One region of the Paenibacillus kandeliae genome, then DNA from elsewhere that is predicted to be linked to it. Evidence: riboswitches for the same ligand, from Rfam matches in the RefSeq annotation. Region 1 holds a riboswitch; each other region holds the start of a gene.
What was found. A riboswitch is a leader RNA that binds a small molecule or an ion and turns the genes downstream of it on or off. The one in region 1 is predicted to bind thiamine pyrophosphate.
Positions count from the first base shown of each region.

Region 1 (8,322 bases):
AGCAACCGACGCTGGTTGTCTCGGTATTCTGGACGGCGGAACGCCTATACGCAGGCATTTCCCGACCAGAGGACAATCTGTCCGATTGGAACGGAGGAGCTATTCGTTTTCAACGTGAGGAAGGTCAGATTTCGCGTGCCAAATTCAAGCTACTGGAAGCAGAAGCAGTGTTCGGTATCGACTTTACCGCGTTCCGACGCGGGTTGGATGTCGGCGCAGCACCGGGCGGCTGGACATCCTTTTTGTTGGAACGTGGTATGCACGTTACGGCGGTTGATCCTGCCAAAATGCACCCATCGCTCCAAAACCATCCACAGCTGAAAAGCGTTCGTCGCAATGCGGCAGATGTCAAATTCAGCCCCGGCGAATTTGATCTGCTGGTATGCGATATGAGCTGGAGTCCGAAGCTGACGGCGCGTCTTGTTATTGATCTGCTGGATGCGGTATCACCTGGTGGTACTGTGATTGTGACTGTTAAGCTAATGCACAAAAAGCCACTAGCTGTGATCCGCGAGGTGATTCAATCCTTTGAGGATGCGCGACTTCAGGTGCAGCGTGCGAAGCAATTGTTTCACAACCGTGATGAAATTACGTTGTATATGGTAAAATATTAATATGTAGTTGCTGTATATCTTGTAAGAAGGATGTGCGTGATGCAAAATACCATTTATCGTTATTGGCCTGATATGGAACGCTTTGTCGAATCAATACGGAATATTCCCGAGGCGGAGCTGGATTATAAGCCTGCACCAGAAGCGTGGAGTATTCGCGAGATTGTTGTTCATCTGTTTGATGTAGAAATTACTCTACAAAACCGTTTGAAATTGATTCTGTGTGAGGCAGAGCCGCCAACATTGGTGGCGTTTGATCAGGATCGTTGGGCGCAGCGTCTCAATTACGCTAGTTTGGATCTGGAGCATCATTTGCAGGCATTGCTCGCAATGCGCAGAGCGTTTGTACCAGTGCTAGAAACGATTACTGAAGAAGATCAGCATCGGATTGGTATTCATACCGAGGATGGTGAGATTACGGCACGTATGGTTATTGATAAGCTATGTGTCACGCATTTAGAGACGCATGTCAAACAAGTACAGCGCAACTGCGATGCTTTTGCGGCAGCGAAGTAATGAGGATCACCATAGCTATCTTTACTTTGATCATGACATCATTTATAATTCAGGTACATTAAATATGCAGCGGACAGGGAAAGCATCCCGTTTGAGTGAATGCCATAATGGCGTTTATTCGGCGGGATGCTTTTCTTTTTTTATACCCGCTTGAGGAGATCATCACTGTTCGCTGCCATAACTATAGACGAACTGTAAGGAGCTATACTATAGCTTTTTATAGGAGGGGAGATGTAGGTAGAAATGGTTTTTCCGACACGACTGCAACAAGGAATGATTGTGGAGCAGCGGTATCGTATTGAACAACGGATTGGTAGCGGTGGGATGAGTCATGTATATTTGGCACACGATTTGAAGCTGCCCGGCAAGCAGTGGGCGATCAAGGAGACGATATCGCTACCGTCCAAGTATCGCGAAGCGGCAGCTGAAGCACGGATGCTGACCACGCTGGTGCATCCTTTTTTACCGCGCATTGTAGATTATATTCAAAGTGATCCAGATGGCTATACTTATCTGGTGATGGATTATATTGATGGCGATACATTAGAGCATCGGTTCCACATGGAGCCGGATACGGTAAATGGCGATTTTATTACGCGCTGCGGTGATCAACTGCTGAATGTACTAGAATATTTGCATCAGCATAATCCCCCTATCGTATTTCGCGATATGAAGCCATCCAATGTAATGATTACGACTCAGGGTGAGATTCGTTTGATTGATTTTGGCATTGCTCGTACATTTAAGCCAGAAGAAAATCAGGATACAGTAAAGTTAGGCACGGTTGGTTTTGCTGCACCCGAGCAGTATGGTAGTGGACAGACCGATCACCGCTCTGATCTGTATGGTTTGGGAGCATTGCTGTTGTACTTGTCTACTGGGGGCAAATACAGTGAGTGGCATAGTGAGGTAGAAGCTGCAATTCGACATGATATAAAACCAGCTGTTGTACAAATATTGCGTCGCCTATTGCAATATAGTCCTGCCAACCGTTTTCAGTCGGCGCAAGAAGCAAGAACTGCGCTGCATCTTGCTATTGGGCATGTGAATGCTCGTCATAACGATGAATCTTCTTCCACCATACTGCAATGGAACAAGACGACACAGGTCATTGCACTGATCGGAGCGACATCAGGAACAGGAACGACTCATACAGCGGTCAGTATTGCTCATTATCTTGCCCGGATTGGGCATAAAGTCGCATTGGTCGAAATGAACAGCTATCCTGGCGCATTTGCCCGCATTCAGCAGGTGGCATTGCAGGGAATGGCTGAACAAGATAGGCTAGGCGAATCGCGACGGTTTGAGCTAGAAGGGGTAGATTACTGGCGTGAAGCGGCGCGAGCGGAAGTGGTGTCGCTGCTTAGTGGTAGCTATCATTTTCTTGTGCTAGATCTGGGCGGATATCGGCGCAATGATCGGTTAGAGGAGTTTTTACGTGCCGACTTGCCGCTTGTAGTCGGTTCTGGAGCGGAATGGAGGTATCAGGACATACTGAATATGGTTCAGGATTTGCGGCGGTATACACAGGAGAAGTGGCAATATTGTCTGCCACTCGCACAGGATGAAGCCGTACAACGATTGCAGAGAGAACTAGGAACTGATCATGTATATAGCTTGCCATGTCAGTCTGATCCGTTTGATCGGCAGCAAGACACCGATGAATTATTAGCTGCTCTTTTGCGCAATTACTTACCGTCTGTTCCGCGTAAAAAGCGTTTCCGATTCAGTCTTTCCCTGTTTTAAATTCGGTTTTGCCAAATTAGAATGTATAAAGTCGCAGATGCTTATAGAGCAGATAGGGTACATATGATTACTCCAGACTCGTTCTTTTATCACTTTGAAGCAATAGTAATATATTATAAGCTGTACTAAACGGCTATCTGCGACCTCAACCACACCTGTTCACTCTCTATTCGTAGCAAAGGTTAATGGATACGGGCCATCCGCAAACATTGTACAGCCACCGTTTCAGGGCTGCGATTATGAATCGCCATGTTACAAGGAACATTTGCACCGGCATATTGTTGTCGGTTGCGCCCTGATGTGCTGTCAGTCTGCTGCCTGTATACACACGAACGCACAAACAGGATCATAAACCGACTGCTTATGATCCCACGGATAGCCAGGGAGATAAGGGGGAGTGAATATGACGACGGTTATGTTTTGGAGTCCAGACAATGGACAAGGCAAAACGTCTGCGCATACAGTTATTACAGCTATTACAGCTGCATTGCAATACAGAGCACGTCTGCTTCTCTGCCATAACGATGAACGTGGACAAGGTGTGGAATATGGATTAAGTGCCGATTTGAGCCAGACAGCAGCAGACATCTGGAAGAACGGACCGGGCATTGATCGTCTACATTATTTACAGCAATCGGGCATTTTAAATGCAAGCAATGTAACGGATAATATGGTTCCACTTGTACGTGATCGTCTTCATTTGTTAGCAGGAACCAAGTACGGACATCATGATGCCAATCGCAATCCGGTATTTTGGAAAAATCTATTTCAGGCGGCAAGTCAGCATTATGATCTGGTGCTGATGGATGCTGGTTGTGGTGCAGATAAGCTTCCCTTGCTGCAACTGGCGGATCTAGTTGTAGTGAATTTGGGACAGAATCGGGAATCTCTGCATAACTTCTTTGCCAATCCGTTGTACGCGGACTGGGAATGGCGCTCATCGTGGATGCCAGTCATTGGTGCCTATCAGCCGAAAGGCAAGCTGACGGAGACCGAAATCAGCCGTCGCTTTGGATTGCAGCGTCAGTTGTATACACTAAATCATTGCCAGCCGCTACAGGATGCTTGGAATGTGCAGCGTTTGTTATCCTTTATGCGTAATCGTTTGGTTCTGGATTGGCCGGAGCAACAGCTAGGTCAATTTTTCAGACAATCCTTTTTGCTGACCTCTGGTATGTTGGAACAATTGGAACAGCAGGAAAATGCAGCTTTGCCGCAGCAAGCAGTACTGGCAGGCGAGCGTTCCACGATTCATCGAATTCGTCATCTAGCATTGAAGATGCCCTCTCTTGTATATTCTCCCGTCTGATGGAATGATAGCCGATATTGTGTGATCCGCACGCCAAGTGTACGCCGATAAAGCATAAGTACAGAATATAAAATGCACCGATGGTGCATTTACATAAATAAGCAACTATATGACATGAACTAAGCCGCAAGCCGATTGATAAAGGTAGATGTTATATTTATATTTGCTTTATTGAAATAGGTTTGCTAAGATGAAAATGTTTGAAACGACAATTGCATATCCATATGCACTAGGGGAGCCTATAGAGGCTGAGATGACAGCGAACTGCTGACGAACCCTTTGGACCTGATCTGGATCATACCAGCGTAGGGAAGTGGAAGAGCATACACGATATGAGAAAAATAAATAAGTATTCCGTGCTTTATATAGCATCAAGTATGGTAGGAATAGAGTGCATTATCATCTATTATATGGTGCGTTGTTATCATGTATTAGATCATGGATGTACCAGATCATGAGTGTATCAAATGATGATCACGATGATTCCATTCAATCATACAAATGATGTGTAGAGAAGCTGCTACATGGAATGACTTTTTCTATTTCACCTCATTCATCTGGTATTGCTCTGGGCAGCAGACAGATCACTGAATGTGTAGGTGTATCTCTATGTAGACCCTGTTTATTATATAATGATAAAATAAACAGCCACTTTCCAATAGGAAAGTGGCTTTTTTGCGTAACATTTGTCTTACTCAGCGCCTACGATCCATTACTCATACAAACGAATGATACAAAGAAGGTGACACAATGCAGCTGCATGTAGTTACACCCGGAACATTATCGCAGCAAGATATCATCCATATCAGCTCGCTTATTCATCCTCATGTTACAGCTATCCATATTCGTGAAAAAAGCTGGACACAGCAGCACATTCGGCAGACCGTGCAGCAGATGTTGCTACGAGGAATACCTGCGTCTAAGATCATGGTGAACAATCATCCAGAGTTGGTTGTGGAATTGGGTATCAAAGGTGTACATATGCCAGAGTTTGCACCCATGCCGACCTATAATAATTCCAGTGATCGTAGTGATCGCGTCCTGAGCGTTGGTGCGTTATCAGCGGGTCCTAATGAACCATCGTCAATGATCATCGGTCGTTCTGTCCACAGTGCTCAACGTGCAGTAGAAGCTGAGCAGGAAGGCTGTCATTACGCCATATTCGGTCATATTTACGCTACTAACTCCAAATTGGGGATGGAGCCGCGCGGTATAGAGGAACTGGCACAGGTCTGCTCAGCATTGCATATTCCGGTTATTGCCATTGGCGGCATTCAGCCACAGCATATTGCCGAGCTACGTAGCGCCGGAGTGGCTGGTATAGCAGTGATGTCCTCTATATTTACTGCTCACTCTCCGTTGGAGAGCGTTCAGCAATATGTAGCTGCTATTCAACATATAGGGACTGTACAAGCCGAACTTATACAGCCACCTGTTTCATTCGATACCCATACCAGCGGAGGGAGTGACATCCATGCGAAATAAAGGGAAGTACGATGTGATCGTTGTTGGTGCAGGTGCCATTGGTGCAGCCATTGCACTGGAATGCCAAAGTCGTGGAGCAAGCGTCGCCATAGTAGAAAAGCAACATCCAGCAGCAGGAGCTTCTGGTGCGGCGGGAGGAATGCTGGCAGCATCATCTGAGCATTTTGCCCATCCTGATTTACAGCGGCTTGCATTAAGCAGTCGTTCACTCTATCCAGCATTGGCACAGCGGTTGCATGATTGCACCGGAATCGATATTGGGCTTCGCAGTGAAGGATTTCTTTTACCAATTGAACATGCAGCCACTACTTCATCCAATTCTGAGCATATAAGTAGCGCCTATTCAGAGAGTGATGTATACAGTGAAACCAGTCAGCAGCAAGAATTGGAATGGTGGGATTCTCAACGTTTGGCTGTAGTCGAGCCGTATATACGGGCAGATCGAGGCATGATGTATAACCGTCATGAGATGCAGCTTATTCCGCGACTACTGACAGAAGCGCTGGTCGGAGCCGCCATTTCTACAGGAGTAGCAATGTATCGGGATCATGATGTGATTCGGTTGCTGCGTGAACCGGGACACCAAGGTATGGTGCGTGGTGTAGTGACCGATGACGCTGTATTATATGGCGAGCATGTAGTATTGGCTTCTGGTCTAGGTACAGCGCGACTATTAACGGCGGAACACTGGCGTTTACCTTTTATCCCAGTTAAAGGGGAACTGATTGAACTGCGTACACCTACACCTTGGCTGCACCATACGGTTTATGGTGAGCAGGTGTACTTGATTCCAAAGCATGGTCATCGCATTTGGGTTGGAGCTACCAGCAAACCGGGGCAGCGAGATACAACCTTTACAGCGGGAGCAGTGATGGAGTTGTTGATGAAAGGTCAGCGTTATATCCCACGACTTGCCGAGGGTGAATTATTACGCTGCTGGGCGGGTGTACGACCCGGAACACCGGACGAATTGCCATATCTCGGTGCTGTTCCGCAGATGCCCAGATTATGGATCGCCTCTGGACATTATCGCAATGGAATTCTGCTCGCTGCTGGAACAGCGAAATGGATGGCAGATGGTATAGCTGGACGTGGCAATGCTGCCATTCCAAGCTGCTTCCATCCCGAGCGTGCCTTGCATTCTTTAAAAGACATGAACACTCCATCTGTTCCTATTGCTACATCATGAACAAATATAGGGCAAACTAAAAATCGCCAACGAAAGGAAGACATGGCTATGGAGTTGATTATTAATGGGAATACACGAACATTTACCGAATCGCCAGGCACCGTACAGCAATTGCTAACCATTCTACAATTGCAGGAGAAGATGGTCATTGTCGAGCATAATGAACAGATTTTGCAAAAGCAGGATCATGGGCAGGCTCAGTTAGAAGCAGGCGATAAGCTGGAGATTGTACATTTTGTAGGAGGTGGCTAATATGTTGAATATTGGACAGCATCAATTCTCATCCCGCCTATTGCTAGGCACTGGTAAATTTAGCAATCTGGATATACAGACGCAGGCAGTAGAAGCTTCAGGCACAGAAGTATTAACCTTTGCCGTCCGACGTTTGAATTTGGAACGACCAGATGAACCGAATATTTTGGAACGGTTAGATTTGAAAAGGTACAAGCTACTGCCCAATACTGCGGGTGCTCACACAGCGGAAGAAGCGGTGCGTATCGCCCGTCTCGCCAGAGCATCTGGATTGTGTGATATGATAAAGGTTGAAGTCATCGGCAATGACGCATTGATTTTACCAGACCCGTTGGAAACGTTTAAAGCCTGCGAAATCTTGCTGGCGGATGGGTTTACGGTACTGCCATACATTTCTGATGATTATATGCTGGCAAAAAGGCTGCAACAGCTCGGTGTACATGCTGTCATGCCAGGAGCATCACCGATTGGCTCTGGACGCGGGATTCTCAATCCGTCTTCGTTGGAATGGATTATTGGCGATGCGACTGTGCCTGTGATCGTGGATGCGGGTATTCGTTCCCCTGGCGATGCAGCGCGTGCGATGGAGCTGGGTGCTGATGCCGTACTGCTCAATACAGCGGTATCTGGTGCAACTGATCCGGTACGTATGGCAAATGCCATGCGATTGGCTGTGGAAGCTGGTCGATTGGGCAGAGAAGCAGGCATGATTCCGGTACGGCAGTACGCAGTGGCAAGCAGCCCTGCAGAAGGGATGATTACGACTTGAGTCGAGACGATAAACGAAATATGCAGCAGTCTGCTGCTTCATTGGATCAACAGGATGAGCGTCAACAAGCTGAATCCGATCTACCACAGCATATAGCGAAGGACAATCCGCAAGCTGCATCGGATCTATCGGAGCGCATAGTGGAAGACAAGCAGGAAGTTGCTCACGATCTACTGGAGCATACAGTAGAGGACGAGCAGCAAAAGGCTGCCGCAGCCCTCTATCAGGCAGAATCCGATGAACAAAGACAACAGGAACAAGAACAGGATATCGAGCCGCCAGTATCCTCACCTGTGGCTGATACACATCAACGTTACTCACGGCAGGAGTTGTTTACACCACTTGGACGGGAAGGTCAGCAGCAATTGCTGCAATCAACCGTGCTCATTATTGGTGCTGGCGCACTGGGTTCCAGCTCTGCCGAGACATTGGTACGTGCGGGTGT
Region 1 covers NZ_JBFDUZ010000001.1:2,145,460-2,153,781, reverse strand. Annotated here, with positions in the region: gene ABXR35_RS09155 (23S rRNA (cytidine(2498)-2'-O)-methyltransferase RlmM) at 1-614, shown strand, start outside; gene ABXR35_RS09150 (DinB family protein) at 654-1,127, shown strand; gene ABXR35_RS09145 (serine/threonine protein kinase) at 1,371-2,873, shown strand; gene ABXR35_RS09140 (hypothetical protein) at 3,277-4,182, shown strand; TPP riboswitch at 4,404-4,511, shown strand; gene ABXR35_RS09135 (thiamine phosphate synthase) at 4,933-5,667, shown strand; gene thiO (glycine oxidase ThiO) at 5,657-6,856, shown strand; gene thiS (sulfur carrier protein ThiS) at 6,905-7,108, shown strand; gene ABXR35_RS09120 (thiazole synthase) at 7,110-7,877, shown strand; gene ABXR35_RS09115 (MoeB/ThiF family adenylyltransferase) at 7,874-8,322, shown strand, end outside.

Region 2 (8,322 bases), on a different contig from region 1:
CATGCCGTAACCGATGACGGTACGCTTGGACAATCGACGATGACATTTCAGATCGAGGTATTGCCCGTTCCGAACCGTAAGCCCGTTGCTACTCCCTTGTTGCCAGTAACGGTAACGGTGCGCGGAGACGATGAAACGGTCGACCTGAGCGGTATATTTACCGATCCCGATGGCGATCCGCTCCAATTATCTGCTGCTTCAGTGGCTGCTGGCACTGCTAGTGCAACACTCAGCGGTACGCAACTGTCCGTTCATGCAGTGAAGGAAGGAACCACAACGATTGCGATTACGGCAAAGGATGGGCGCAGTGGTGAAATGGTAGTTGAATTGCTTGTTACCGTATTGCCCGCACCGAACCGCAGTCCGGTAGTTGCAGATACATCGCAAGCATTGACTCTGATTGTCGGACGCTCGGCAACCGATGTGGATCTGTCGAAGCTGTTCTCCGATCCAGATGAGGATGTACTAACCTATGAAGCGGTATCGTTGGATGTGTATGCGGTCCACACTTCGGTACATGCCAGCATGCTTAGCGTAACGCCGGGCATAGCAGGCATGACATCGATCAAGGTTTATGCACGCGATGGACGCGGCGGTGAGATTACTACCGATATTCCAGTAACGGTACTGGAAGAAGCTTCGATCTCATTCATTCCACAGCAAATTGTCAATTTGAACAAGCCACCGGTATGGTTTGGCTTGATGCCGTATTTGCAAAATATCGATCTAGATTCGATCAGTGTTACCGCCGATACGTATGATCATTCGATAGCAACCGTATCTGCCAAACAGGCGCGTATCCTGCTGACACCGATGCAGATTGGAGATACGACCGTTACGTTTGACGTATATGATCAATACGGTCGCCGCAATAGCTCCTCCTTTGCCTTGCAGGTTGTCAAAATCAATCATGCACCGACCGTTGCTGCTTCCATCTCGGAGCAGATACTAACGCCAGGTGTAACAAACGACCGTGATTACGATCTGAGTCAACTGTTCAATGATGAGGATGGAGACGCACTGACCTATACGTTGACTTCCAGCAATACGGATGTGGCAAATGCGTCGGTCAACGGCAATACCCTCACGCTCAAAGCAGGCACGATTAGCGGCGTGACAACTGTTACCCTTACAGCGGATGATGGGAATGGTGGAACGGTTCAATATACCCTCAATGTGCGTAATGCACTGCTGGTGAATACGTCAGTCATTACAGTGAATCTGAAATATGGTATGAATGCGATGGACTATGATCTGTCCGATTTATTCCCAGGACAGACCTCCTTCACAACGTACATGGGTACAGCAGATTCTACGTTTACAGGTCCTACAGCGCTGAATGGTTCGATGCTACAGCTCACTTCGCTACCTGTGATGCAGTGGGTGATTGGGGCGGATGGACGCGCTGTCGTATTCGTGGTGAAGCAGGACCCGATCACAACCAAGGATATGTACTTCTCGCAATATGTAGAGGGCTCCAATGGACGAATTGTGCTGCTGATGAATACAGTCTCCGCTGCAAGTAAAAATAAAGATTACAGTCTTACATTCTACAAATGGATGAAACAAACGAATACGATCAGCAGCGTTACCCTTCCGTTAGTGTACGATGGCACATCGCAAGGGATGAACTACATCGTAATCAACTCCACATTTTATGACTTTTTCGATATTACAGCAGCTTCGTATTACAATGACGAGGTAATGATCTATTCGCCAGCCGATTACAATCTGACTGGTGTCGTGCTCAAGCGTGGGAACACCGTGCTGGATGTGATCGGCGATCCTACTTCGCAAAATCAAATACTGCCAAACGGCGGCACGATTTTGCGTAAAGATGGCATCGGCTATGGATCGAATCAGTTCAATGTGTCTTATGAGTGGAATAAGTATCCGAAGGACACGTATCAATTTGTAAGATAAGCGTATGGACATCGGATCGCTAGGATATTGGCTTGACAGACAGAATCTCGCTGTGTAGAGTAAAAGGCAATTAAACAGTTCTGCATCAGATGCTTCGATAGGCACTGATGCAGGGCTCATAATCGAAAGACCACTAGGGGAGCCATATACTGGCTGAGACGGGATTGTCCCGGACCCTTGGAACCTGATCTAGTTCGTACTAGCGTAGGAAAGTGGAGACCGTGCAGGGATCAATGTGTTGATGCCGTTTATACTGCCGCTCCATTTGGGGCGGCTTTTTTGCGTATATTGGTCGATAGCGATCCATTTTCCGGTCAGGAGGTGCTTTCACACACTTCAGGCAGGGGAGAGATGAATCATGAGTTTTTCACAGGAGCTTCGTCAGGCGGCAGATCCGATTTTTGAGGCGATTTTTGATCATCCGTTTGTGCGGGGCATTGCAGAGGGTACATTGCAGCCGGAGCAGCTGGCGCATTATGTGAAGCAGGATTTTGAATATTTGAATGCGTTTATGCGCATCTATGGAACAGCGATTGCTAAGTGTGAGCGGCGCGAGGATATGGCGGTATTTAACGAGCAGATTTCGTTTGTGCTGCACAGCGAGATTCACCCGCATAACAACTTTTGCAAGGTGGCAGGTGTAGCATATGAAGATTTGCAAGGGTATCCGCTCGCTCCAGCCGCGCATCATTATATCCGCCATATGCTGACCGCTGCGCAGGAGGGCGATCTGGGCGATATTTTGGCGGTGCTGCTGCCTTGTCCATGGACGTACTGGGAAATTGGTGCACGGCTGTGGGAAGAAGTGAAGCCGGATCAGAGTCATCCCTTTTACGAATGGATCGACTTCTATGGCAATCGGACGGACAGCATTACAGCACGCTTTTGTCAGCGGCTGGATGAGCTGGCAGAGCAGACTACACCAGCGCATCGTGAGCGGATGAAGCAGCATTTTATACTGAGCTGTCAGTTTGAATATATGTTCTGGGATATGGCATATACCTTGCAGGATTGGCCAGTATCGTTGGAGGTGGCAACCGTATGAGCTGGAATTGGAAAATGAAAGAGGTTGTGCTGACCGTCATTTTATCCGTTGCCTGCGGCGTGATCTATCTCGGCTGGTCGACGCTATGGATTCCGATCTCGGCAGTAGTCGGTCCGGTTGGCGCAGGCTTTATGTTCGGCATCTGGGTGATCGCCAGCCCGATTGTGGCGTATATCATTCGCAAGCCGGGTGCAGCGCTAATCGCCGAGGTGGCGGCAGCGGCGGTGGAGATGCTGACTGGTAGTCATTTTGGATTGTCGGCGCTGTTGATCGGCGTATTTCAGGGGCTGGGTGCAGAGATCGCCTTTGCCATCTTTGGATATCGCACATTCAATGTGTGGACGATGATGCTGTCAGGTGCGCTGGCAGCGGTTGGCAGTATGGTGTACAGCGTGATCGCCAACGGATTCGGCTATTACACAACCACCATGTTCCTACTGACGCTGGGCATTCAGGTGATTAGCGGCATCATTCTCGGTGGTCTGCTTGCCAAGATGGTAGTCGAGGCACTCGGTCGTACTGGCGTGCTGGACTCGTACGAAATGATGAAATCGCGCCGCAGAAAAGGAAATGCTCATGGCATCGCATCCTGACGATCAAGAACTGTATGTCGGTTGCCGGGACATGTCGGTACGCTTTTACAATCGGGAGCAGCCGGTGCTGCATCAGCTGAATGTGAATATTATGCAGGGGGAAAAGGTATTGATTCTCGGACCTAGCGGCGGCGGTAAGTCTACGCTGTTGTGGGTGTTGGCAGGTATAATTCCAGAGCATCAGGAGGCGGAGTTGTCGGGAGATGTATTTCGTCAGCCTGCCTGCGGCGTAATGTTTCAGGACCCGGATTCGCAATTTTGTATGCTGAGGGTGGATGAGGAAATTGCGTTTAGTCTGGAAAATCGCTCTGTGCCGCGTGCCGAGATGGATCATATCATCGACGAGGTGATGCAGCGTGTTGGTCTGCGTGTGGATCGTCATACCTATATCGAGACGCTGTCTGGCGGTATGAAGCAACGCTTGGCACTTGCCTGTCTGCTGGCGCTGGAGCCGGAGGTGCTGTTCTTCGACGAGCCAACCGCGCAGCTTGATCCTGCCAGTCGTCGTGACATCTTCGCTCTGCTGGAAGGGCTGGGTCAGGAGAAGCGTCACACAATGATCGTGGTGGAGCATGTACTGGATGGCTGTGTGGAATGGATGGATCGAGTCATTCTGCTAGATGCACACGGACAACTGATCGCCGATGGTGCACCTGCACAGATCATGACACAGTACCGAACGCAGATGGAGGCAGCGGGTATCTGGCTGCCGCGTTTGTTTCCGTACCGCTGGGAAGACGTGTGTTCCAATCCCGCTCATCCACTAGCGCTAGAGCTGACAAGGCAGCTGGAATTTAGAATAAACAGCAACAGCGCTGATTCCCATCCCGTGAAGCGATCCAGCGAGGCTCCACTTTCGCAACCACGGCAAACTGACGTGACCAAGATGACAGCACCGATCCTGCAAACGCACAGACTGAACATCGGCTACGGTCGTCGTACGGTCATGAACGAGCTGAATGTGAGCTGTCAGCCGGGCGAGTGGGTTGCCATCGTCGGCGAAAATGGCAGTGGCAAAAGTACCTTTCTCAAAAGTCTGCTGCGACTTGAACCAGCGTTATCTGGCAACATTCTATTTCAAGGGAAAGAGCTGCGCAAATGGTATGATCGTGACTTATACGACGAAGCAGGCTTTGTTTTCCAAAATCCTGAGCTGCAATTCGTGACGGATATGGTGTATGACGAGATCGCCTTTGGCGGTAGGCAGCGCGGCTGGGATGAGATGCAGATTGATGAGAAGACGATGCAGCTATTGCACGAATTCGGGCTGGAGGATAGTGCGGATGAGCATCCATTTACCCTGAGTCTGGGGCAAAAGCGTCGGTTGAGCGTGGCGACAATGCTGTTATTTGACCAAAAGCTGCTGCTGCTAGATGAACCAACCTTCGGTCAGGATGCGCGTACATCCGCCGAGCTGGTTCATCGTCTGCAAGAACGGCAGCAGCAAGGAACGACGATTGTCATGGTGACGCATGATATGGAGCTGGTGGATGATTATGCAGATCGGGTGCTGCTATTCTCCAACGGTGGTATCGCGTATGATGGACCGCCAGCGGGGCTGTTTCTACATCCACATCTGCTGCGTGACAGCAGTATCATTCCACCGCTGTGCTACCAGCTGCATACGGAGCGGAAGGAGCGTCATGTCATATGAAAAGTAATGGTTCATGGCTGTCCACGCTCAATCCGTCGTGCAAGCTATTCGTGCATCTGCTGGTCATGTTCGCGCTCATGGGCATCAAAGACCCAGTGTTGACGCTGGTGTTATGGCTGTTGGCGGTAGTGATCGGTGTGACGCTGGGCGGCTGGACACCGTCGTATCTGCTGCGCCGACTGGTGCCGTATTTGCTATTCTTCGTAATGGTGTTCTGGATGCTAGCGGCATTTGGTAAAGGGGAGCAGGTGTTGTGGCAGTGGGCGTGGTTTCGAGTGAGTGAGGAGAGTTTGCGTAACGGTCTGCTGATCGGGCTGCGGATGCTCGGATTTGTCACGTATGGACTGCTCTTTACCTCTACCACGGATCTGAATCGACTGATGATGAGTCTGGTGCATCAATGCAGACTGTCGCCCAAATGGGCATACGGCATGCTAGCAGGCTTTCGCTTTATCCCCCTATTTCAGAGCGAATTAAAGCAGATGAAGGCAGCGCATCGGATTCGTGGGTATCGTCAGCGCAACAGTGGCAAGGCATTTATGCGGTATGCGCTGCCGTTATTTACGCAGGGCGTGCGCAAATCGGAGCGAATTGCGATTGCGATGGAAGCACGCGGGTTTACGGGAACACGGGAGCGGACGTATTATGTACAGCCAGTGATGACAAAAAGGGACTATGCTTACGCATTGGGTCTGCTGATTATGGCAGCGGCGCTGATTCTTCTGATCTCGCTGTCACCATCACTGTAGACATAAGAGATGTATGGCAAAGGACAGGACAAGCAGAACAGCTGCCTCCTGTCCTTTTTGTTGTATACGCCCTGTTGTATATGCCTGATAGGCTTTGTTTTTCGTTCCTGCTGTGATCGGCGAATATATACAAGGAAGCGGAATAAGCAGTGGCGAAGTGAGTGAGAACGGTAGCTGTATTTATAGAAGTAGACAGATCGCGACAAGCCCCTATACTGCCCGCTATCTACTCGCTATGTAATAGACATCATATAGAATGGTATACGCTTACATGCTACACTGACATTATCTTGCGATTCTCATGGCGGCAGTGCTGTCGCCTATACATAATGGATGCAAAGGAACGACCATTTCCAGCAGCGGTTAGAAATGCTGGATGCGTGTGAAGCAGACTTTGGTATCCCTCAAGCATCGAAGGGCAGTCGGCGTTCTTCCGTATCGCTCTGCCAACGCACACATAGGAAGGAGACATGGTCCATGCTCAAAACCTTTATTGTGGAGGATGAACCGCTGGCGCGGGATGAACTAATTTATCTGCTCAAACGAAGTAAAAAGGTACAGGTGATCGGCGAAGCGGATAATCTGCCTCAGGCATGGGAAGACATTGTGGAGCTCGAACCGGAACTGGTGTTTCTGGATATTGGGCTGGCGGAGCACAATGGGCTGGAATTAGCGCAGCGGTTGATGGAGCTGGATCGTCCACCTGCTGTTATTTTTGCGACGGCATTTGACGAGTATGCGTTGCAGGCATTTGATCTCAATGCGCTGGATTATATCTTGAAGCCGTTTGACGAGCGACGGATTCGTCAAGCACTCGACAAGCTGCTGATGCTCAAACAGGAATCTGCCATTTCCATGTCTGGCAGTGCAGTTCCTCTACTCAAGAAGCTGGCGGTATCGCTGGACGACCGGATTATGATGCTGGATATGGATCATATAGTCGTGCTCGCATCCAAGGAGGGTAAAATGTCGATCCATACTACGCAGGGAGCATTCCAAAGCGCCGAACCGCTCACTCGGATGGAGCAGCGGCTTGATCACAGCCGCTTCGTGCGTGTGCATCGTAACTATATCGTGAATCTGTCCTGTATTATGGAAATTCAGCCTTGGTTTAACTCCACCTATCTGCTGCTGATGAGCGACGATTCGCGGATACCAGTCAGCCGCAACTATGTAAAAACGCTGCGCGATTTGCTCGGTTTTTGAGCCATTCTTGCATGGCAGACAGACAAGAAACGTACCAGATGAAGCACATACAGATGCAGCCCTATTTACACAAGACAGTTGTATCGCATTGAGATACAGTTTAATCCCACGGCGCGATAGACCGAAATCTTAAATCAGCACCGCAAGGTAAGGCGGAACAACATGTATCCGAGCCTTGTCTCTGTGTAACTCATCCGGCATATATTGCATCTCATCGTGAAATCCTTATGATTACGCTTACATTTGCTATCGTAAAGGCGTAGATTGCAATGTGAAGTCAAGGGGAGGAACACAGAATGAGTGCAATTCCGATTATGATCGCTACGATCTGTATTCTGTTGATTGCTTACCGCCTGTACGGAACATTTATGGCGGTCAAAGTATTGAAGCTCAAGCAAATGGATGAACAATCGCAAACGCCGGCTTATCGACTAGAGGATGGCAAGGACTATGTACCGACGAGCAAGGTCGTTTCGTTTGGACACCATTTTGCAGCCATCGCAGCGGCGGGTCCGCTGGTGGGACCGATTTTGGCGGCGCAGTTTGGCTATTTGCCAAGTCTGATTTGGCTGTTGGTTGGTGCGGTCGTCGGCGGTGCGGTGCATGATGCGGTCGTGCTGTTTGCCTCCATGCGCAAGGACGGGCAATCGCTGTCCGAAGTTGCGAAAAAGGAGCTAGGACCAGTCGCGGGATTCTGTACTGGGCTTGCGATGCTATTCATCATTACGATTACGATGGCGGGTCTGTCACTCGTCGTGCTGCATGCGCTAGAACGCAATCCGTGGGGAACCTTTGCCGTCGGGATCACGATACCGATTGCGATGATGGTCGGCTTGTATTACAAAAAGACAGGCGATCTGAAAACGCCATCCATCGTTGGCTTTCTATTGATCATGGTGGGCGTTGGCATTGGACCGTGGATACAGCATTCGGTGCTGGGACAGTGGCTGACTTTGGAAATGTCGACGCTGGCAATCATCCTTCCTGTATATGCCTTCTTCGCGGCAGCGCTACCGGTGTGGCTACTGCTGGCACCGCGCGATTACCTGAGCAGTATTATGAAAATCGGCGTTTTCGTGGCGCTGGTCATCGGGGTCTTTATCGTCAATCCGGCGATTTCCTTTCCGGCGGTAACTGAATTCATTCATGGCG
Region 2 covers NZ_JBFDUZ010000005.1:102,987-111,308, reverse strand. Annotated here, with positions in the region: gene ABXR35_RS20570 (S-layer homology domain-containing protein) at 1-1,923, shown strand, start outside; TPP riboswitch at 2,049-2,151, shown strand; gene tenA (thiaminase II) at 2,282-2,968, shown strand; gene ABXR35_RS20560 (ECF transporter S component) at 2,965-3,561, shown strand; gene ABXR35_RS20555 (ABC transporter ATP-binding protein) at 3,545-5,215, shown strand; gene ABXR35_RS20550 (energy-coupling factor transporter transmembrane component T family protein) at 5,212-5,964, shown strand; gene ABXR35_RS20545 (LytR/AlgR family response regulator transcription factor) at 6,442-7,170, shown strand; gene ABXR35_RS20540 (carbon starvation CstA family protein) at 7,467-8,322, shown strand, end outside.
Region 2: linked by a shared signal. The riboswitch ahead of tenA (thiaminase II) and the one ahead of ABXR35_RS09135 (thiamine phosphate synthase) in region 1 are both predicted to bind thiamine pyrophosphate.

Region 3 (8,322 bases), on a different contig from region 1:
ATGGTGATCCCTCCGGATAGAAATATAGTAAAGGATACAAAATCGATCTGTATCGTGAATGTGCAAAACGTTTCAGCAAGAAAGCAAGCAAATGACAATCGAATAAAGCTATGGAAGCCGGTCGGAATTCAGTACAGATAGATTCCGCACCCTCGTGTCGTTGCATCGGTGTATACGTACAGTTCACAGATCAAAACGTTATCTTTCTATTTATTTCAGTCGTTAAATTAGTTATTAGGTCCTTATTCATAATCAATTAGACCTATAAATAATTGTATTTACCCGGATTGCAGTGGATTCAATCACCTTATTTAATAAGTATACCTTTTTTTCATATTCAATCGAGCATATGGCTGAAAATGATTGTTTTCTTTTATTCAAACTTTCATTTTCCTGCATAAATATTCATTCTAGGGTTATAAAAAAGCTGTGGTGCATAGAATATACACCACAGCTTGGAGGTTCAGCAGTAACGTTTGGAACTGCCGCGTTACTGGTACTTATTTTGCAGGAATCTTCACCACGTCGCCAACTTGCAATGTTGTTGGGTCCGTGATTTTGTTGTATTTCGCCAGTTCCTGCCAAGTCACACCGTATTTCAAGCTGATGCGGTACAGGTTGTCGCCGCGTTTGATCGTATACGATTGCTCACCTTTGGCTGGTGTCGTTACAGGTGGAGCCGGTTTCGCCGGTGTTGTTGCCGGAGTCGATGGCTTCGCTGGTGTTGTAGCAGGCTTGGACGGTTTGGATGGTGTTGGTTTTGTACCTGTGCCACCCGTTGTCGGCGCTGCTGCTGCACTCGACAGGTCGATTTTGTATTTTGCAAATCCATCTGCTGCGTCGCCTTCATACGTGATTGCTTCGCCAGTAGCAGCTACTGCCGATTTGGTTGTAGTCAGAGCAGTTTGTGCATTTGGAGATGTGTTAAACGTTACATCCGCATTGCCTTTGATTGGTGCAAACGACCAGTTACCGTCAGCGGTTGGGTTGATCGTTTTGTTTTCACGGATATAGTCGATGATAACCTGACGGTTCTCATCTGGAGCAGCCAGTACGATGCGTTTGCCATCCGGGTTCGCCAGCTTGGACGAGGATGCGCGATAGTTATTGGTTGCTACGATGAATTCTTGGTTTGGATCAATCGGCTTGCCGTTGTATTGCAGATTGACGATCCGGTTAGCGGATTCATTCACGACATTGCCTTTGCCATCATACTTAGCAGGCTGAGTTACATCGATTTGATATGTTACGCCGTCAATCACGTCAAAGTTGTACGTTGGGAAGTCCATATTGATCAGCGCTTGCTCACCGGACTTGGATGGATCAATCTGATTGAATTGCCCTGCGGACCATTCCAGCCAGTTCTTCACTTCTGCGCCGTTCACTTTCACCGCATATACCGTATTCGGGTACACATACAGATCGGATACGTTTTTGATCGCGATGGTACCGGCAGGAATGTCGGTGTAGTACGTTGCACCGGAACGTCCACCAGCTTTGAATGGTGCTCCTGCAGATAGAATTGGCAGACCTTCATAGTCGGTTCCCTGTAGCTTTTGCTCCAGGTACCATTTCTGTGCATTGGTTACGATCTGGATCGACGGGTCATCCTTCACCAGTGCAAAATAGCTGGTAATGCGGGATGTTGTCGTTCCAACCGGACCACGGATATAATCCAGTGTTTCTTCATGCTCAGTGTACACAGCATCAACTACACTTTGATCTGCCTGTACAAGCGCGGTTTTGGTTGTTTTGTCGTAGATTGGACGTGCTTCTACTTTGGAGCTAGTTACATTCCAATCATCGCCGTTTTGAGTCAGCTCCAGATCAATGATACCGAGGTGGTCACCCCAGAAGCCTGGCTCTACGGATGGAACACCGTTGATTGTACCTTTTTCCAGATCAACGCCTGTTTTACCGGCAAAATCGCTGCTCGGGAATACTTTGTGTGCATGACCAAACATGATCGCGTCGATGTCAGGTACTTTGCTCAGGTACAATACCGAGTTTTCCATTAGCTCGGTTTGTGGAATATCTTCAAAGCCGGAGTGAGGGACAGCAATAATGATGTCCGCGCCTTCCGCTTTCATTTGCGGGATAAATTTGTTGGCGGTTTCTACGATATCCTTCACGACTACTTTGCCGTTCAGGTTCGCGCTGTCCCACTGCATAATTTGCGGTGGTACGAAGCCGATCACGCCCACTTTCAGATCATGGGTAGCACCGCTCTCGTCGGTTACTTTTTTGTCGAGAATCAGGTATGGGGTAAAGTAGTTTTTCTCGCCTTTGCCTGTGCCGTCATCGACATAGATATTGGCGTTCACATAAGGGAAGTTCGCGCCTTTGACCGCTTTGGCAAGGAAATCGAGACCATAGTTGAACTCATGGTTACCGTAGTTACCTGCATCGTAGCCGAATTGGTTCATCGCTTTGTAGACCGGATGCACTTCACCGTCTTTGAGCGGGTTGATCTTCGCCATATAATCGCCCAGCGGTGTGCCTTGCAGCAGATCGCCGTTGTCGATCAGAACGCTGTTCTTCGCTTCATCACGTGCAGCCTTGATCAGCGTTGCTGTCTTCGCATAACCGTACTCGTCCGTCGGTTTGTCGGAATAATAGTCATAGTTGACTACGTTCGTATGAATGTCCGTCGTTTCCATCAGTCGAATCTTCACTACCGCGTTGCCTGTTGCGTCCGCTGCGAATACCGGAATCGCCGTAACGGCAAACAGCTGTAATGCCACAAATGCGCTAACCGCATTGCGAATCGTCTTTTTCCCCAGTTTCAAAATACAAAACCCCTCCCACATAAATTGAGCACGGGTATAGGCTTGATATATCGCTTTCAACAACGGTCGGTAATGCGCGGTTCAGCCGGAGCCGAGTTATGTATGAACCAGAATGAATAGGAAGTCTCTTCCCATTAAGTATTGACCGATGGTAAAATGAAAGTCGACGCAAGACCGTATGCCCTGTTACATGATAGCATTGTATACTATTGATTGACATAATTGAAGTATAATTTAAGCTTTTTTTAATGTTTTTGTAAAAATTAAACGCAAATCGTTGTTAATGTATCATATGTTGTCATAAAACCTGCTATATTGCTCTATATTTTATCCAAATCAATAATCACATCTACGTTGATTTACTGATCGAGCATTCGTATATGTAGCACAAATCCCCTTTTCCACCATGATATTCCTGCCTTATATGCGTCTCCTTTCCTATATCAAGCGAAAAGAGACGCTTTATTTTACATAAAATACAAGCGAAATTGCATCTGCTTCCAGCTCTGTTCCCCCTGCTGGACGGGATACACAATCTCCGCCCGCTGACCATACTGCACCAGCTGCGGCTGTGGCGCCTGCGCATCCACCTGAATGATCAGACCCGGTAACTGCCAGCGATCTGCTGTGATCTGCATTTGCTGCAGGTTCGCTCCTTCAATCTCAAAGACCAGCTCTATCGGTACATTGGCATCCAAGTGAGCCACAATATCCAGATTCCGCGCCTCTGTCTCCACCTGAAATGCCATCCCGCGCAGATGCGTATTCCAACTCTGTCCTACCTCGCGCCGTACCATGCGCAGCGAATATCGCTGTCCCTGCTCATCCAACCAATGTGCGGTCGCATGGTGCATCTGCCCATTCGTATTGTAGCTACCCGTCATTCCCCCGATCATCAGCCGCGGTGATAGCCATGCCTTCGCTGTACACACATGTCGGTTATGCCCCGGCAGATCACGCTCGCACAGCTCCTTAAATTGACGATATGCGAAACGCTCCTCTTGCGTCTGTCGCAGCTGATGCAGCACAGCTTTCGGTACATCCACCCCCACTAGCGCGATAAGTAGATCATGACTCGTCTCGCAATTGATGCCCGTCAGATGATGATGCGATTCCCCAAGCGCCAGATAGAGCAGCACACCGATGGAGCTGTGACCAGTAATCTCATTCTCATAGCTGCGTGCAAACGGTCCGCATATATTTTCCATAGTAGGGCTGTAAAATTCGCCAATATCCTCCCACAGCCCGTGCTCTAGCTGTAATCCGATCATGCGAAACGAATCACTCCGTCCGTACTTCCTCCACATACCCAGCACGGTCAGATCAACGCCATAATACGTACTAGAATTAAACTCCGCAAAGGAATGCAGCTCCATATAATCGTTCAGCAGTGCCGCAGCACCCTGCTCTACATGATTGATCCAGTCTAGCCGCTCATAGCGATGACCGTAATAATGGGCGATAAACAGGTGCATTAACTCGATATTCGTATTGGTCGGGATGGATTGCGAAATATATCGCTCTAGCGAGGTTGTTACTGCACGCTGCATCGCCTCATCCATTCGTGCCACCTGCTCCACAGGCAACCAATCTTCAAAATGCTCCAAAATGACCGCAAAAGTACATGCAATAAACTCGCGCCAATTCGGATCAAAGCTCTCCCATACGCGTGGAAATACCTCATCGATAGCCCGTCGAAATCCCGCCTCTATATCCGAACGTCCCTCTAGCTGGGCATACTGCACAAACCGGCGGTACACTTCAGCAAGCGCATCTTGCTGAGCATATCCATACCCCGGTGAAAAGGTTCCCCAAGCGGTATGCCCAGATGGCGGTGCTTGTAGCTCTGGTGCTGCCCGGAACGTACCTTCATAAATCTCACCTCGCTCGGTCAGCTGCGTATCCAGCACACAGTCGATGATACGGCTCGCCCTCTGAATGTCTTCTTCCTCACCACGCAGCAGTAAACCAAGCGCATAGTGACCACTTTCGCGTGTATCGTGATGCTCTCCTTCACCCCAGACCATGCCTACCTGCTGATCATATCGTCTGTCCAGCTCTTGCATCGCTTGCCGGATCAAAAACTGCTTATCCGGCGATAAGGCATGTATGTTGTTGCTCCCTTTTGTCATCTCACGGATCATCCTTTCGCAGCTTGCCAGTATGTATTGTTCACAGTATGATGCTCCCTTCATGCGTGTGCAATAAACTTGTTTTCAGTCATAAACCGCAGCGTAATGCCATGACGGTTGCCTCCTTGCAGCCCTTGCGGTTGTGCCTATCTTGATGCGCACAACAAAAAACGCCCTATCGGCAAAAAGCTGCCAATCGGCGTTTGATTTCAAGATCCTGCCACCAGAGATAGCGGCGGTAGAATCAGCAATTTTTATTCCATTCATGAGCCGTCTCCTTCCCTTTACGCTGCTTGCATTGCAAATAAGAATCCAGAATGCGATCCAGCTGCTCGGACTGGTCGATGACCCGGTGATCTCGGATACCGTGCTCGGCTGCCATCTGGTTTAGAATGCGGCGCTCCTGCTCAATTTGCTGCTCAATCTTTTCCAGGTCCAAGGAAAACACCTCCCGTAAAATATCCCTTCCAACCTGCACAGTCTATCTAGTTACGGGCATAGTTTCCTTCGTTATCTCCCGCTATAGTATGGTTTGATTTGCGAACGAATGCTGCTTCCTCTATAGGTGTTCTATATATCTTAGTCGTTTATATTAAATTGTTAGTATTATATTGGTTATACCTTAATTTCGTGTTATGTTTCAAGTTCCTACAGTACCTATTTTATCCTTATTTTGGAAACAAAAAATGACAAAAAATCCGGTTTGGAATTTTGTATTTCACGATAGAAATTTACAAAATTCGTCACCGGATTTTACGAATGCCCATTACGACGGGGATTCACCTGTGTAACAAAATACGACAGACGTACCTATCTCATGTCGTAGACTCAGGCGCAACCGGCAGGATTAGCCCTGCCAGGTTTGTTTGTTGCCGTCCTGATCGGTATATTCGATGGTTTGTGGTTTAATATCCAGCACTACATAATCTGGATCATCTGGTCCTGAGAACCATTGCGTAAAGTTGTCCTTCCAGACCCGTTGCTTCAGCTCTGCATTGTCGGATACGGTAGCTGTAGCTTGCACTTCAACTACTTCATTGTTGCCGCCTTTTTCGTAACCGAGCAACAGGTAGCAATTCGGGTTTTGCTCTAGTTCTTCGACTTTATGGGTTTTGCGGTCCGTTGCCAGATGGATATTCAGTCCTTCATTGTAAAGCGCCATATAACGAACTTTAGGCTTGTTGTCCTCTACCGTACCAAATGCACAAAACGGATTGTTGGACAGGGCTTTGACGATTGCTTGTTCTTCGGTGGATGTACTCATAATCAAGCTCCTTTCGCGTATCGGGACATAGTTATTTGGCTCTTGCAGATACTGCTCCTATCACGGACATTTATCCTGATCGCTCAGGTTCATTCGTCCTATGACAACGGATATATACAAATGTTATCCGTTTATGGTTAAAAAAATACTTCCTTTCATACATACCCGGTGTAGCTGGCAGTGAACCTGTTACACCTTGTTTTTGAAAATGGACTTGTCGAATGCCACCGTCTCTGGAAAGGTCATCTCCATCTCTATCTCACAGGAATACTTGTTCAGCAGCGGAAGGATACATGCCGCCAGTTACCCATGCGCGTGCTTAGTATATTCGTTACTGTGCTCGCGGCTGACCTGCTGGACAGTTATCCGCGGCTCGTCTATAATTACAGCTAGAAAAAGCGCATAAATATCTAGGGGAGCTGGGGAGCCGGCTGAGAGTGTATGTCCATCATACAGACCCTTATACCTGATCTGGATAATGCCAGCGTAGGAAGTGAAGCATGCCATGTATGTCTACTCCATATATGCACCTATGTCGTCCCAGTCCGGGGCGCTTTTTTTATATTTTAAGCAGGATTTATAGAGGGGAGTCTTACCGAAACATGATGACATTACGCAAAAAAGCAGGTCTGTTGATCCTACTGACTCTACTGCTGATCATGACTGCCTGCGGACAACGCAGCAGCGATAGTCAGAATAGCAGTGGCAGCACAGACAACGGAACAGCGCTAAAAGATGTACAGGTTGTACTGGATTGGACGCCAAATACGAACCATACCGGTCTGTATGTCGCTCAGGAGATGGGCTATTACAAGGATGCTGGTTTGAATGTGAAGATTATCCAGCCTGGTCAAGGCGGTGCGGATACAATGGTTGCCTCTGGTCAGGTGCCGTTTGGCATTAGCTATCAGGAGAGCGTGACACAGGCGCGTGTGCAGGATGTGCCGCTCGTATCCATCGCAGCTGTCATTCAGCATAATACGTCTGGCTTTGCTGCTCCGGTGGATCGCGGCATCAAGTCGCCTAAGGATATGGAAGGCAAATCCTATGGCGCATGGGGTTCTCCGGTTGAGGAAGCAGTGATGAAATCGATCATGGACACTGACGGTGGTGATGTCAGCAAGGTGAAAAGTGTCAATATCGGTGATGCCGATTATTTTACAGCTGTAAAAAAAGGAATTGATTTTGCATGGATCTTCTACGGCTGGACAGGGATCGAAGCCGAGCTGCGCGGCGAGCCACTGGATATGCTGTATGTGAAGGACTACTCGCCCAATCTCGACTACTACACCCCAGTGATCGTAACGAACGAAAATGAAATCAAAAACGATCCTGAATTGGTCAAAGCGTTCCTATCCGCTACAGCCAAAGGCTATGAGTACGCCATTGCTAATCCTGACAAGGCTGCCGATATTCTGATCAAGGCGGTTCCCGATCTTGATCCAGAGCTAGTCAAAGCAAGCCAGAAATGGCTGTCGCCACGCTATCAGGATGACGCTTCCCAATGGGGTCTGCAAAAAGAATCCGTCTGGACCGGCTATGCCGACTGGATGTACAAACAGAAGCTGCTCGACCAGCCGCTGGATGCCAGCAAAGCATTTACCAATGACTTCTTACCGTCTGCTTCGGCAACGACCGAGCAAAGCACTACATCCAAATAATAAGGAGGAAGATTCCATGTCCAAAACATTGCTCAGTATTCAGGTTATTCCCAAAACACAACCCGGCGAAGATTCCTACGACTATGTGGATGCCGCGATTGAAGTGATTCAGTCCTCCGGTGTGCAATATGAAGTACATCCACTCGAAACGACGATGGAAGGCGAATTGGAGGAGTTGCTGGACATCGTGCGCCGGATGCACGAAGCACTCGTCGAGAAGGGCAGCCCCAGCATCATTTCCCAGATCAAAATTGCCCATAATCCAACCGGCATCAGCATGGACGGTCTGACGGAGAAATACCGCGCATGACGGTACGTGAATGGTGGAAAGGCATATGGCCGCCCTTAGGGGCGGTCGTTTTGTTACTGTTGCTCTGGCAAGCAGCGACGTCGCTGTTTGGTATTGAAGATTGGATTCTGCCTGCTCCGCTACAAATTGCACACGAAGCGGAGAATAGCTATGATCGGCTGCTCGG
Region 3 covers NZ_JBFDUZ010000002.1:287,977-296,298, reverse strand. Annotated here, with positions in the region: gene ABXR35_RS15065 (EAL domain-containing protein) at 1-2, opposite strand, end outside; gene ABXR35_RS15060 (bifunctional 2',3'-cyclic-nucleotide 2'-phosphodiesterase/3'-nucleotidase) at 501-2,789, opposite strand; gene ABXR35_RS15055 (DUF8769 domain-containing protein) at 3,257-4,921, opposite strand; gene ABXR35_RS15050 (hypothetical protein) at 5,006-5,188, opposite strand; gene ABXR35_RS15045 (Spo0E family sporulation regulatory protein-aspartic acid phosphatase) at 5,166-5,360, opposite strand; gene ABXR35_RS15040 (pyridoxamine 5'-phosphate oxidase family protein) at 5,769-6,185, opposite strand; TPP riboswitch at 6,588-6,696, shown strand; gene ABXR35_RS15035 (ABC transporter substrate-binding protein) at 6,791-7,846, shown strand; gene ABXR35_RS15030 (thiamine-binding protein) at 7,863-8,156, shown strand; gene ABXR35_RS15025 (ABC transporter permease) at 8,153-8,322, shown strand, end outside.
Region 3: linked by a shared signal. The riboswitch ahead of ABXR35_RS15035 (ABC transporter substrate-binding protein) and the one ahead of ABXR35_RS09135 (thiamine phosphate synthase) in region 1 are both predicted to bind thiamine pyrophosphate.